2 regions of the Bacillus sp. YH3-2-B2 genome follow, and region 1 is predicted to be linked to the other one. Evidence: a T-box and tRNA genes for the amino acid it is inferred to sense, from the RefSeq annotation. Region 1 holds a T-box; the other holds one or more tRNA genes.
The links. A T-box is a leader RNA that pairs with one kind of tRNA and senses whether it is charged. The one in region 1 lies ahead of leuS (leucine--tRNA ligase), so its partner is inferred to be a tRNA-Leu.
Positions count from the first base shown of each region.

Region 2: it encodes a tRNA-Leu, which carries the amino acid that the T-box ahead of leuS (leucine--tRNA ligase) is inferred to sense. The anticodon was not compared.

Region 1 covers NZ_JBSJQE010000003.1:879,113-889,256, forward strand. Annotated here, with positions in the region: gene ACWJJX_RS14580 (carbohydrate ABC transporter permease) at 1-775, shown strand, start outside; gene melA (alpha-galactosidase MelA) at 798-2,096, shown strand; gene ACWJJX_RS14590 (GNAT family N-acetyltransferase) at 2,133-2,609, opposite strand; gene ACWJJX_RS14595 (rhodanese-like domain-containing protein) at 2,694-3,005, opposite strand; gene leuS (leucine--tRNA ligase) at 3,123-5,537, opposite strand; T-box leader at 5,647-5,860, opposite strand; gene ACWJJX_RS14605 (DUF4257 domain-containing protein) at 5,963-6,298, opposite strand; gene ACWJJX_RS14610 (STAS domain-containing protein) at 6,688-7,473, shown strand; gene ACWJJX_RS14615 (MDR family MFS transporter) at 7,514-8,698, opposite strand; gene ACWJJX_RS14620 (YwaF family protein) at 8,894-9,604, opposite strand; gene ACWJJX_RS14625 (FtsX-like permease family protein) at 9,712-10,144, opposite strand, start outside.
Region 2 covers NZ_JBSJQE010000001.1:13-3,229, reverse strand. Annotated here, with positions in the region: partial or broken gene ACWJJX_RS00100 (Type 1 glutamine amidotransferase-like domain-containing protein) at 1-395, opposite strand, end outside; gene ACWJJX_RS00095 (hypothetical protein) at 481-765, opposite strand; tRNA gene ACWJJX_RS00090 (tRNA-Leu) at 1,186-1,267, opposite strand; tRNA gene ACWJJX_RS00085 (tRNA-Leu) at 1,515-1,603, opposite strand; tRNA gene ACWJJX_RS00080 (tRNA-Cys) at 1,611-1,681, opposite strand; tRNA gene ACWJJX_RS00075 (tRNA-Gly) at 1,688-1,762, opposite strand; tRNA gene ACWJJX_RS00070 (tRNA-Gln) at 1,817-1,888, opposite strand; tRNA gene ACWJJX_RS00065 (tRNA-His) at 1,898-1,973, opposite strand; tRNA gene ACWJJX_RS00060 (tRNA-Trp) at 2,003-2,076, opposite strand; tRNA gene ACWJJX_RS00055 (tRNA-Tyr) at 2,087-2,171, opposite strand; tRNA gene ACWJJX_RS00050 (tRNA-Thr) at 2,183-2,255, opposite strand; tRNA gene ACWJJX_RS00045 (tRNA-Phe) at 2,259-2,334, opposite strand; tRNA gene ACWJJX_RS00040 (tRNA-Asp) at 2,345-2,421, opposite strand; tRNA gene ACWJJX_RS00035 (tRNA-Met) at 2,430-2,506, opposite strand; tRNA gene ACWJJX_RS00030 (tRNA-Val) at 2,514-2,589, opposite strand; tRNA gene ACWJJX_RS00025 (tRNA-Glu) at 2,600-2,671, opposite strand; tRNA gene ACWJJX_RS00020 (tRNA-Ser) at 2,708-2,798, opposite strand; tRNA gene ACWJJX_RS00015 (tRNA-Asn) at 2,804-2,878, opposite strand; rRNA gene rrf (5S ribosomal RNA) at 2,888-3,003, opposite strand; partial or broken rRNA gene ACWJJX_RS00005 (23S ribosomal RNA) at 3,105-3,217, opposite strand, start outside.

The sequences.
Region 1 (10,144 bases):
CTCGTGCGTTCATATTGTCCCCTTTTATATTTTGCTGACCACGTCATTAAAAGCAAAAGGAGACTACAGTTCAAAATGGTCGCTGCCATCCGCCTTTTCATTTCAGAATTTTCGTGAAGCATGGGAGCGTGCCTCTCTCGGGCAATCCTTTCTGAACACGATCATCATTACAGCCGTTTCCGCCGCCTTGCTAATTTTCATGGGTTCGCTTGCCGCATACCCGCTCGCAAGAAGAAATACAAAGCTGAACAAAATCGTCTTCGGCCTTTTGATTTCAATCATGATCATCCCGCCTTTGACTTCCATGGTTCCTTTATACAAGATGGTCGCTGATGCGGGGCTGGTCAATACGCATGCCGCAGCCATTCTCATTAATACGGCTGCATATATGCCGCTGACCGTTTTCTTATATTCAGGGTTTATCCGCTCCTCTATTCCGAAAGAACTTGAGGAAGCCGCCAGGATGGACGGCGCGGGATTGATCAGGACTTTTTATACGATCGTGTTTCCTTTGTTGAAACCGATTACCGCAACGGTCTGTATTATTTCCTGCGTGTTTATCTGGAACGATTACCAATTTGCGATTTTCTTTTTACAAGATCAAAAGGTGCAGACATTGACCGTGGCCATGGCGGGATTCTTCGGCGAAAACGCGAACAATCTTCACTTAGTCGCCGCAGCCGCAATTATGGCGATGCTGCCGATGGTCGTATTGTTTTTGGCACTTCAAAAATATTTTATCTCAGGGCTGTCCTCCGGGGCAGTCAAAGGCTGAGAAGAAAAGGGAGGAATTTCTGTTGAAGAAAATTACGTTTATCGGAGCGGGGAGCACGATTTTCGCAAAAAATGTATTGGGGGACTGTTTACTGACTGAAGCATTAAACGGATTTGAATTCGCGCTTTATGATATTGACGCTGTACGGCTGAAAGAATCTCAGCTCATGCTGGAAAACATGAGAGACCGCTACAATCCGAGTATATCCATCATCTCCTACGATGACCGAAAACAGGCGCTTACACACGCCGGCTATGTGATAAACGCCATTCAGGTCGGAGGCTATAAACCCGCGACGGTCATTGACTTTGACATCCCGAAACGGTACGGTCTCCGCCAGACGATTGCCGATACCGTCGGAATAGGCGGCATTTTCCGTTCCCTCCGCACCATCCCCGTTTTATTTGACATCGCAAAAGACATGGAAGAGGTCTGCCCGGATGCGTGGCTGTTAAACTATACAAATCCGATGGCCTCTCTGACCGGAGCGATGCTCAGACATACAAATGTCAAAACGGTCGGCCTGTGCCACAGCGTCCAGGTCTGTACCAAAGATCTGTTTGACTCACTCGGCATGGATCACGAAGGTACGGAAGAACGCATTGCCGGCATCAACCATATGGCTTGGCTTTTGGAGATTAAAAAAGACGGAATTGATTTATATCCGGAAATTAAAAGACGGGCACGCGAAAAACAAAAGACGAAACATAAGGACATGGTGCGGTTTGAGCTGATGGATAAATTCGGCTGCTACGTAACGGAATCATCTGAGCATAATGCCGAATATCACCCGTATTTTATAAAAAGCCGGTATCCGGAGCTGATAGATGAACTCCAAATTCCGCTTGATGAATATCCGAGGAGATGCGCGGAACAAATCAAAAATTGGGAAACGATGAGAGACGGCATCATCAACAACCAAAACCTGACGCATGAACGCTCGAAAGAATACGGTTCGAGAATTATAGAAGCGATGGAGACGGGCCGTCCGTTCACATTCGGCGGCAATGTGCTGAATACAGGGCTGATACCGAATCTGCCGGCGAAAGCGGTCGTTGAAGTGCCGTGCGCCGCCGTCAAAAACCAAATTATGCCGTGCTATTCCGGCGAACTTCCGGAGCAGCTCGCGGCGCTCAACAGAACAAACATTAACACACAGCTTTTAACCATCGAAGCAGCCGTTACATTAAAAAAGGAAGCCCTATATCAAGCGGCCATGCTTGATCCGCATACGAGCGCCGAGCTTTCCATGAATGACATCATCTCTTTGTGCGATGACTTATTTGAAGCGCACAAAGACCGGCTTCCGGCTTATCATTGATCATTCGCGATCCGGTCCTGGGCGGGCCGGACGCTTTTATATGTTCAGCACCAGTTTGACCGTCTGTAAGGTGTGTCCTTTAAAATCTTCTTCAAATTCACATACCCTTTGAAACCCTTTCGCTTGATAAAAGGACAAGGCGATGCGGTTCTCTTTTTCTGCATGGACATAAAGCTTTTTTACCCCGCCGGACTGCCTGATGCATTCTTTAAGAAGTGCCGTGCCTATCCCGCTTCCCTGGCAATCCGGGTCAATATAGATGGCGGTCAGCTCCGCATTTCCGTCTTTTTGAACCGGGGTGACATTTGCAAAACCGAGCACTCGCCCCTCTTCTTCTGCCACAAAGAACAAAGAATGCAAGAGCCGGCGTTCCATCATCTCATCCTGATAGGCGGATTCGAGAAACTGATCCTGAATGTGTCTGGGAATAATCCCTTCATACGTATGATGCCAGCTTCGTTCTGCGACTTGCCGGACCTGTTTGATATCGTTTGTTTTCATCGCGCGGATCATCGGTTTCACCTGATTCGCCTCCCGTTTTTTTATAAAAAAAGAAGAAAAAGACGCACGTCCCTTTTCTTCTTTCACTTCAAAGCGTTATTTCTTCGGCTTTGTTTCACCTTCCCACTCCAGCATGCCGCCTTCAACATTAACTGTACGGAAGCCCTGCTCATGTAAATACATACAAACGTTCATGCTTCTTTTTCCGGAACGGCAGATAAATACATATTCCTTGTCCTTGTCTAACGCATCCATCTTCTCAGGGATGTCCCCCATGCGGATATGAACGGCCTCCGGAATCATTCCTTCGGCAACTTCTTCGTCTTCTCTGACATCAATCAGATACAGCTCTTCTCCCGCTTTTAATTTTTCTTCCAGTGCGGCTGTGCTGATTTCATTTATTTTCAATGCGTGACACTCCCATTCATCTTTATGGTGTTAAGTATACCAAAGCCCGCGGTGCAATTTCTATGATAGAGGCCTGATAAAAAAGCCCCTCTCTGTAAGAGAGGGGGCTTCGTCCGGTCAGTTTGCCACGATATTGACAAGCTTGCCCGGTACGGCAATGATTTTTCGGATCGTTTTTCCTTCAAGCTGCTCTTTTACTTTTTCGTCAGCTTGTGCGAGCTGTTCTAACGCTGCTTTATCAGCATCAGCCGGAACCATTAATTTCGCTTTTACTTTTCCGTTCAGCTGGACGACGATTTCCACTTCATCGTCCACCAGTTTTGATTCGTCATAAGCAGGCCAAGCCTCATATGCAATCGAACCTTCGTGGCCGAGTTTTTCCCACAGTTCTTCCGCCAAATGCGGCGCAACAGGAGAAAGCAGCTTCACAAAACCTTCGATATATTCTCTCGGCAGTTCATTCGCTTTGTAAGCTTCATTAATGAAGACCATCAGCTGAGAAATGCCCGTGTTAAAACGAAGGGCTTCGAAGTTTTCTGTCACTTTCATGACCGTTTCATGATAGACGCGCTCAAGAGTTTCGCCCGCGCCTTCTGTCACTTTACCCGTCAGCTCGCCGTTTTCCTCGATAAACAAACGCCATACGCGGTCAAGGAAGCGGCGCGCTCCGTCAAGGCCTGATTCAGACCAGGCGATAGATGCATCAAGCGGCCCCATAAACATTTCGTACAGGCGGAGCGTATCTGCTCCGTGAGACGCTACAATTTCATCCGGATTGACGACGTTTCCGCGGGATTTACTCATTTTTTCATTGTTTTCCCCGAGAATCATCCCTTGGTTATACAGCTTTTGGAACGGTTCTTTCGTCGGCACGACACCGATATCATAGAGGAATTTATGCCAGAAACGAGCGTACAGAAGGTGAAGCACGGCATGCTCCGCTCCTCCGATGTAAATATCAACGGGCAGCCATTTATCCAGTTTCTCAGGTGAAGCGAGCTGATCCGGATTTTTCGGGTCGATAAAGCGGAGGAAATACCAGCAGCTTCCCGCCCATTGCGGCATCGTGTTCGTTTCTCTTCTGCCTTTTCTGCCCGTTTCAGGATCAGTGACTTCCACCCACTCTTTAATGTTGGCAAGCGGTGATTCACCTGTTCCGCTCGGTTTGATCTCATCGGTTTTCGGCAGAATCAGCGGCAGCTCTTCCGCCGGAACGGCTGTTGACGTGCCGTCTTCCCAATGAATGACCGGAATCGGCTCGCCCCAATAGCGCTGGCGGCTGAACAGCCAATCACGCAGACGGTATGTCACTTTTTTCTCACCGTTTTTCGTTTCTTCAAGCCAGGCGATCATTTTTTCAATCGCTTCCGCTTTATTCAGTCCGTTCAGAAAGCCGGAATTGACATGTTCTCCGTCTCCCGTGTACGCTTCTTCTTCCGTGTTTCCGCCTTTTACGACTTCTTTGACAGGCAGGCTGAACACTTTGGCGAATTCAAAATCCCGTTCGTCATGCGCCGGCACGGCCATTACAGCGCCCGTTCCGTAAGAGGCGAGGACATAATCCGCTATCCAGATCGGCAGCTTTTCCCCGTTTGCAGGGTTTACGGCATATGCACCTGTGAAGACGCCCGTTTTTGTTTTCGCAAGATCCGTCCGTTCCAGGTCACTTTTCGCCTGAACTTCTTTAACATAAGCGTCTACCGCTTCTTTTTGTTCAGGCGTCGTGATGGCCTCCACAAGCTCATGCTCAGGAGCCAGTACGGCATAAGCCGCGCCGAACAGCGTGTCCGGTCTTGTCGTAAACACCGTAAACGTGTCATCAGTGCCGTCGATCGCGAAATGCACGTTTGCGCCTTCTGAGCGTCCGATCCAGTTGCGCTGCATGTCTTTAATGCTTTCAGGCCAGTCAAGTTCTTCTAAATCTTCAAGAAGCCTGTCCGCATAAGCGGTGATTTTCAGCATCCATTGTCTCATCGGGCGGCGTTCAACCGGATGGCCGCCCCGCTCGCTTTTGCCGTCAATGACTTCTTCGTTCGCAAGCACCGTTCCGAGCGCCGGGCACCAGTTGACCGGCACTTCGTCTACGTATGCGAGCCCTTTTTCGTACAGCTTGGTGAAGATCCATTGCGTCCACTTGTAATAGTCCGGATCAGTCGTATTGATTTCACGATCCCAATCATAAGAAAATCCGAGTGATTGGATCTGGCGGCGGAAATTATCTATATTTTGTTTTGTGAACTCAGCCGGATCATTTCCCGTGTCAAGCGCGTATTGCTCGGCAGGAAGCCCGAACGCGTCCCATCCCATCGGATGAAGCACATTGTACCCTTGCATGCGTCTCATGCGAGAAAGGATATCGGTTGCCGTATAGCCTTCCGGATGTCCGACATGAAGGCCGGCTCCTGAAGGATACGGAAACATGTCAAGCGCGTAAAACTTCGGCTTGTCATTCTCTTCACTGACGGCGAACGTTTTATGATCCAACCAGTAATTCTGCCATTTCTTTTCTATTTTTTCGTGCTGAAAACTCAACGTAAAAACCTCCTTCTGATTGAATACGGCGTATGTAGTCCAAGTATTGACGGGATGAGGAAGATTATATTCAGATTATTCTAAAACTAAAAAAAACTCCCTCATCCCTAAAAGGGACGAGAGATTTTTGTTTCCCGCGGTACCACCCTCGTTAGCGCGGTTTTAAGCCGCACTCACTTGATACTTTTAACGCAGTTATGCGTCAGCGGTTTTGCCGCTGCAACTCTGAGGCGAGTTCGGAAACAGACTTGATTGACTTGCACCGGCCGTCAACTCTCTGAGTGCGAAATCTGCTTCTTACTGCTCCTCTTCACTGTTCTTATCGCTACCGTAATCTTACCTGTATTTTATAGAATTCTGTTCATAAGTGCAAGCAGGTTTGTATACAATGGGAATGTACCCGGAACGGGTCGTGAGCGGGGATATTATTTTGATGGAGGATTTTTTTGCTGGTGTGGTTTTGCTTCGGCCGAATCACTGTTTTGTTCTCTGACAAAATCAAAGCTCCTGAGAACAGCTTCTCCGCCGTAGCCTGCGATTATGGATAAGATGACGAGTTGAATTCCTGAATCGGGGTCAGCGGATAAGACAAGTAAGATGGAAGCAGCCATTCCGATAAAACCATCTTCCAAAAAACCGAGATAGATAAACCGCTTTGTCATTCTGGGTTTCTCCAGCCTGCCTCTCTTTTTCACATGGCCGAGAACCCCCATGATGCCTCCAATTACACAAGCAATTATTACCTGATGCAGCATCTTCATCACCTTCCTAAAGCCCTTATTTAGTAAAGCGACTTCAGGCCATCCAGCCCCCTTACGAATACGATGATTTTCGATATCTACATACCGGCGATTGAACAGGAATGTAAAAAGCTTGTTTCTTCCATTATATGTGAACACATGATCGGTAAGCTTGATGCATTAGATTCATTTTTCACCCAGTGACAATGACCTAGTCACTTACTTAGCGATGATGTGCCTTCCCCTTATATATTCAGTGTATATGAGGACAAGCCCGAATGACAAATTGCAAACTTCGGCTGCTTGAATCAGAACATATGTTATGCTACGGTTACTGTAGATTCATTTAAAAAGGGGAGAAACAACGGCTGAAAAAAGCGCGCAGCTTTACGGCCAAAAGGGGGTTTTACATGGCTGACTCAAATGTATCCGGAAAACTGGAGCAGCTGGAGCTTATCAAAAAGGCGCTTGATCACGCACGCATCGGCGTGGTGATTACAGACCCCTCTCTTGAGGACAATCCCATCATATATACAAATCAGGGATTTATGGATATGACAGGCTACTCTTCCGAAGAGATATTAGGTAAGAACTGCAGATTTCTGCAAAGCAAAGAAACCGACCGTCAACAAGTCGCGAAAATAAGAAAGAGCTTAAACCAGAAAGAAAAGATCACGGTGCGGCTGAAAAATATCAAAAAAGACGGCACCCCGTTTTGGAATGAACTCAACATTGATCCTCTGTATGTTGAAGACAAGCTCTATTTTGTCGGTTTTCAAAAAGACATTACAGAGCAGAAAGAATACGAAAAGCTCCTTGAGGATTCCCTCACAGAAATCACGACGCTTTCAACACCGATTGTTCCGATCCGAAACGGCATCTCCGCCTTGCCGTTAGTGGGAAACTTAACGGAAGAACGATTTGATTCAATTGTGACAACTTTGACGGACATATTAACCGCATCTAAAGATGATTACTTAATTATAGACTTATCAGGTTTGGCCGAGGTAAACGAACAGACCGCAGACCGGATTTTCAAATTGCACCACCTGCTTAAATTAATCGGCACAGAACTGATTATCACGGGTATCAAGCCTTCCCTCGCCATGAGAATGAATCAGCTTGATGCCAGCTTTTCTTCATTAAAGACATATTTAAACGTTAAGGACGCCGTCAACGTGCTTCCGGTCGTATAAACAAAAAAATCCCGCCGAAACAGCGGGATTTTTTATGTCGTCATCGCACTTGGACGTTTTGTTTATTAACGGTTTTCAGGCGTTTGTCGTACAGCACCGTCGCTGCGATGCTGACAACAAGAAGCACCATCAGGATCAACAGCAGCACGCTCATGCCGTACTGATCAACCAGCACACCGCCAAGGAGCGGCCCGATCATTCTGCCGCCCGTCGCCGCACTGTTGACAAATCCTTGGTAAAACCCTTCTTTCCCCTTAGGCGCAAGCTGATTGGCAATGGTAGGCACGGCAGGCCAGACAAGCATTTCTCCGACGGTTAAAATCACCATTGCGGTGAGGTACATCGGAAATTGCTTGGCGCTAAGAAGCACGCCGAACGAAACGATAAAAATACAAAAGCCGATGACCATCTGCGTTTTTAACGCGCCGGACCATTTTTTCAGAACAGCTCCTATGAGAGGCTGTCCGGCGACAATTAATATTCCGTTTACGGTCCAGAGCACACTGTATAATGAAAGCGGCATACCGATGCTTTGAGTATGTGACGCAACGGTTGTGGACCACTGCGAATAGGCAATCCACCCGAGAACATACCCGCCGCTCAATATGAGAAGCGCCGTAAATTTCGTTCTGCTGCTGACAGGCTCGTAGTCCAGAACAGAAACCTGGCTCGCATTTCCGGTTTTGATATTTCGAAACCCGAAAAATACGATAAGGAAAAACAGCACATAAAGCAAAGCATTGGCTAAAAACACGTACGTAAACGAGTATGCTGCAACCATCCCGCCGAGTGCCGAGCCCACGGCGACACCTGCGTTCTGAGCTACATAAATCGCATTAAAAGCTCTCCGCCCGCCTTCTTTCCATACCGCTCCCGCCATGGCGTAACTGGCCGGAAACACGATACCGGAACCGAAGCCGACAATGATGAGCAGCCAAATATAAACGGGCCATTGGTGAAACAGAACGAGTCCGAGAAGACTTGCCAATGTGATCATAATGCCCAGCATAATGGATTTGAATCCGCCGATTTTATCAAACAAAAATCCGCCGCATAAATTCCCCGCCACACTGGCCCCGGAATTCAGCATCAGAACAATCCCCGCAACAGTCAGCGATTTCCCTAAATGATTATGAATATAGATCGTATTCAGCGGCCACAAAAAAGATGCGCCCGTCACATTGATAAACATTCCGATGATTAATATCTTCAAAGCGCGCGGCATACCGATCCCCCTCTCTCTATAAAAAACCCCATGAAAAAACGGAAACCGCAAGCCGCGGCTCCGTATCGATCACGTTATCATAGCACATTCATTCTATCGCCGCGGACGTCTTTTTTCAACATCAGAATCTGAAAAAAATAATGCCGGAATGTTGAAAAAATTACAAATGATTGGATTCGCAAAAACAGACCGGCTTCATGCTCTTTTCCTCAGCAGCCAAAACGGAATATACAGAATGAAAAAGCTCAATATCACCGCCGCTTCCATTGATAGAAGATACCACGGCCAAGGTCCGAAAACATTCAGAAGCGAAGCGGTCTTCGGTTTTTTCATTAAATATAGATAATTTGCATTCAGCACACGATCAATAAAAAAGACACACGCCCCGTACAGATTTACGATCAGCACCGATACCCACAGCCCGCGCGCCGACGGCCTGTACCTTTCTGAAGCTGCCATGAATAGACAGGTGAGAAAAACAGAGCCGTGGGAGACGAAAAACACGATATACCGAAAATGCGGGAAAGAATACGCCCCTAAATCAGGTGTTGCCATCGCCTGTACGGCGCTGCCCAAACCGGCAAAATAGAGGAAGGCGAACAGCTTTTTGCTTTTTGTCATGACCATCAGCATCGCCAAATAGACGGAAAGGTCGCTCAGCTGCAGCGGCAGAGCTGTTTTCAGCGACCATGCATGATGACAAAGCAGCCATATATGATAGCTGATCTGCGACACGGCAAGGAGAATGAATAGTACATAGCGGATCATGCGGCTCTGGTTGAGCTTTTTCCGGAATACGATCACGCCCGCCCCCAGCAATCCGATGATCAACAGCGTGAAAATGTGTTCCTTGGAAAAAAGATGAAAGGCCCCTGTTTCAGATTTCAATTGAAAATACTTCTGCATAAGGCTCCCCCGTGCGAAAAAATGACGTATGTCTATTCTTTTAAAAATCGCTTTCTTCTATTCATACAAAAAAAGCCTCCGCTTATGCGGAGGCTTCTCAACTTGTTTTACAAGGCGGATTGAATGACCTTTTTATAATACAGCACCGACAGCATGCCGAAGATGGAGTACAGCAGCGTATACAGCGCCATGACGATGATCATCGGCGTCCACACTTCCGTTCCGAATAAAAACCATCCTGATTGAACGGCAAAATAGCTGTGGAACAGCCCGAGAACGAGCGGAATTCCGAAATGATACGCCTGCTTCCGGCGGATGCCTTTCAGCAGATCTCCCGTTGTGAAGCCGAGCTTCCGCAATATCGTATAATCAGCCTTCTCATCCTCACACTCGCCCATTTGTTTAAAATAAAGGATACAGCCTGAGGTGATCAGAAAGGTTAATCCCAAAAAGCCGACAATAAACATGATCAGCCCCATGTTTTTCTTTTGCGTGTCAGCCGTTTCAAATTGTGAAAGCGCGCCGTCTGAATAGTGCTGC
Region 2 (3,217 bases), on a different contig from region 1:
CAGGCGGTGATACACCGGCCGGCGCTGAGACCCGCCAAGATGATGCTGTTTTCCCAAGCTTCACGAAGAATAAGGTCAAGCCCCCACTCTTTCCATAAGACAAGCATATTGCGCGTATTTCCGCCGCCGACATATATAATATCTTTCTTCATGAGAAAGGATCTGAGATCAGAACCCGGCGGTTTAAACAGCGACAAGTGATCCGGCTCACACCGCAGCTTTTGAAAGGCCTGATAAAACCTGCTGATATAATTCTCCGAATCTCCGCTTGCCGTCGGCAAAAAACAAACTTTCGGCTTTGACCGCGCCGACTGCTCTAAAATATACTGATCCAGCACAAGATGATCCGGCTCCATTGAAAACCCCCCGCCGCCCATTGTAATAATCTGCTTCAATGTCATCACCTCTTTTTTCTCAAGTATAACAGCTCATTAAAAAGGCGTTATCCCAATTTCGGATAACGCCTTCAAAAAGTATTTATTATCTGAAATACGCACCGTATAACATAACGGAGATCCCCGCGGCGATAATCGCCGGAACAAGCTTCGAACGGGCATACTTCACAACATTGATCCCCAACACCGTATTATCACTGAGGGGAGAAGCAAACCAAATGTTCCGCTCGCAAACACGGCCCCGATCGCTAATAATAAGCTGGTATGTAACTGAACCGCCAGCGTCCCAAGTCCCCCAGGATGACCCGATAAAATAGGATATAACAGCCCCCAGTATAAAAAGAGACGGCGCAATAAACATATGAGGGATCCATGATGTTAAATGAGAAGTAACATATTTCGAGAATCCCAGATTTTCAGCTACTGCTGTTACGGCTCAAATCAGCGATAACATAATAATAACGTTGACCAATTCGTTTCCGTCCTTAATAAAATGGGTAACAAGCTCGCCTGCTGGAAAGCGCTGAAACATAAAAAGAGCAAATGCTGCAATAACCGCTGCCAATAATGCGCGCTTTTGAATGGCCGCCCCACCAGCTGAGAAACAGTGTTAATAGCAAAAACAGCCCGATCGGAAAGATTTAACTCCACGGCCGAATCGGTGTTTCCTTAATATAAGCACGGTGCGCCGAATCCAGCTCCTCCTGCTGCAGGTAACATGTTTTCACAAGCCTTGGAGGATATTTTCATACAACAAAAAAGGCTTCTACAATATGTAGAAGCCTTTGTATACCGGTGGCCGGGGTCGAACCGGCACTCCAGAAGGAACACGATTTTGAGTCGTGCGCGTCTGCCAATTCCGCCACACCGGCATATAATGCGTCGTGTTCAACCGACGTATATAAATATAACATGCATTTTATAAAGCGTCAATGGTTTTAGTAAAGTTTTTTCAAATGGTAATGCAGTATATACGATACAAGCAAGAAACTTATATTGATAGTCTTCACGCTTTTATTATATAAAAAAAAGCGACCTGCAATATGCAAATCACTCTCATATATGTTTTATAATAATAAAATTGATGACCAATTTAACATAATTCGCTCAAAGTTAAATTGGTGCCGAGGGCCGGACTTGAACCGGCACGGTAGTCACCTACCGCAGGATTTTAAGTCCTGTGTGTCTGCCAATTCCACCACCCCGGCAATAGAAAGGCGACACCCGGATTCGAACCGGGGATAAAGGTTTTGCAGACCTCTGCCTTACCACTTGGCTATGCCGCCGTAATTTGGAGCGGAAGACGGGATTCGAACCCGCGACCCCCACCTTGGCAAGGTGATGTTCTACCACTGAACTACTTCCGCAACATGTAAAAAGAACTTATTACATCTTATGCTGTTGTTTTTAAAAAAATGCAACTGGGCTAGCTGGATTCGAACCAACGCATGACGGAGTCAAAGTCCGTTGCCTTACCGCTTGGCTATAGCCCAATGATAATATGGGGCGATTGATGGGAATCGAACCCACGAGTGCCAGAGCCACAATCTGGTGCGTTAACCACTTCGCCACAACCGCCATAATCTGAAGATGAATAAATAATATAGTGGCAGGGGCAGTAGGAATCGAACCCACACCGGAGGTTTTGGAGACCTCTGTTCTACCGTTAAACTATGCCCCTATTTATAAAATGGTGGAGGGGGGCAGATTCGAACTGCCGAACCCTGAGGGAGCGGATTTACAGTCCGCCGCGTTTAGCCACTTCGCTACCCCTCCATCATTTAGAGTGCCGGCCAGAGGACTTGAACCCCCAACCTACTGATTACAAGTCAGTTGCTCTACCAATTGAGCTAGACCGGCAAATGGTGGCTCGGGACGGAATCGAACCGCCGACACACGGATTTTCAGTCCGTTGCTCTACCAACTGAGCTACCGAGCCTTTTTATAAATGGCGGTCCGGACGGGACTCGAACCCGCGACCTCCTGCGTGACAGGCAGGCATTCTAACCAACTGAACTACCGGACCATTTTTTTTGGTTGCGGGGGCAGGATTTGAACCTGCGACCTTCGGGTTATGAGCCCGACGAGCTACCGAACTGCTCCACCCCGCGATGATAATGGTGGAGGATGACGGGCTCGAACCGCCGACCCTCTGCTTGTAAGGCAGATGCTCTCCCAGCTGAGCTAATCCTCCATCATATAAGTGACCCGTACGGGATTCGAACCCGTGTTACCGCCGTGAAAGGGCGGTGTCTTAACCGCTTGACCAACGGGCCCTGGTATTTTTTCGTTTGTTATGTATTGATAATTAGTGGCGGAGAGCAAGGGATTCGAACCCTTGAGACGGGGTTACCGCCTACACGATTTCCAATCGTGCTCCTTCGGCCACTCGGACAGCTCTCCATAAATGGCTCCGCAGGTAGGATTCGAACCTACGACCGATCGGTTAACAGCCGATAGCTCTACCACTGAGCTACTGCGGAATGAAGTTTGCCTGGCGATGTCCTACTCTCACAGGGGGAAACCCCCGACTACCATCGGCGCTGAAGAGCTTAACTTCCGTGTTCGGCATGGGAACGGGTGTGACCTCTTCGCCATCATCACCAGACGTTTTAGTGACATGTATTATTATACTATGTATTTCAGAAAAAGCAAGAGTTTTTTTAAAAAATTCTCTCAAAACTAGATAACAGAAAGCATACATTCAAATTGGTTAAGTCCTCGATCGATTAGTATCTGTCAGCTCCATGTGTCGCCACACTTCCACCTCAGACCTATCAACCTGATCATCTTTCAGGGATCTTACTTCCTTGCGGAATGGG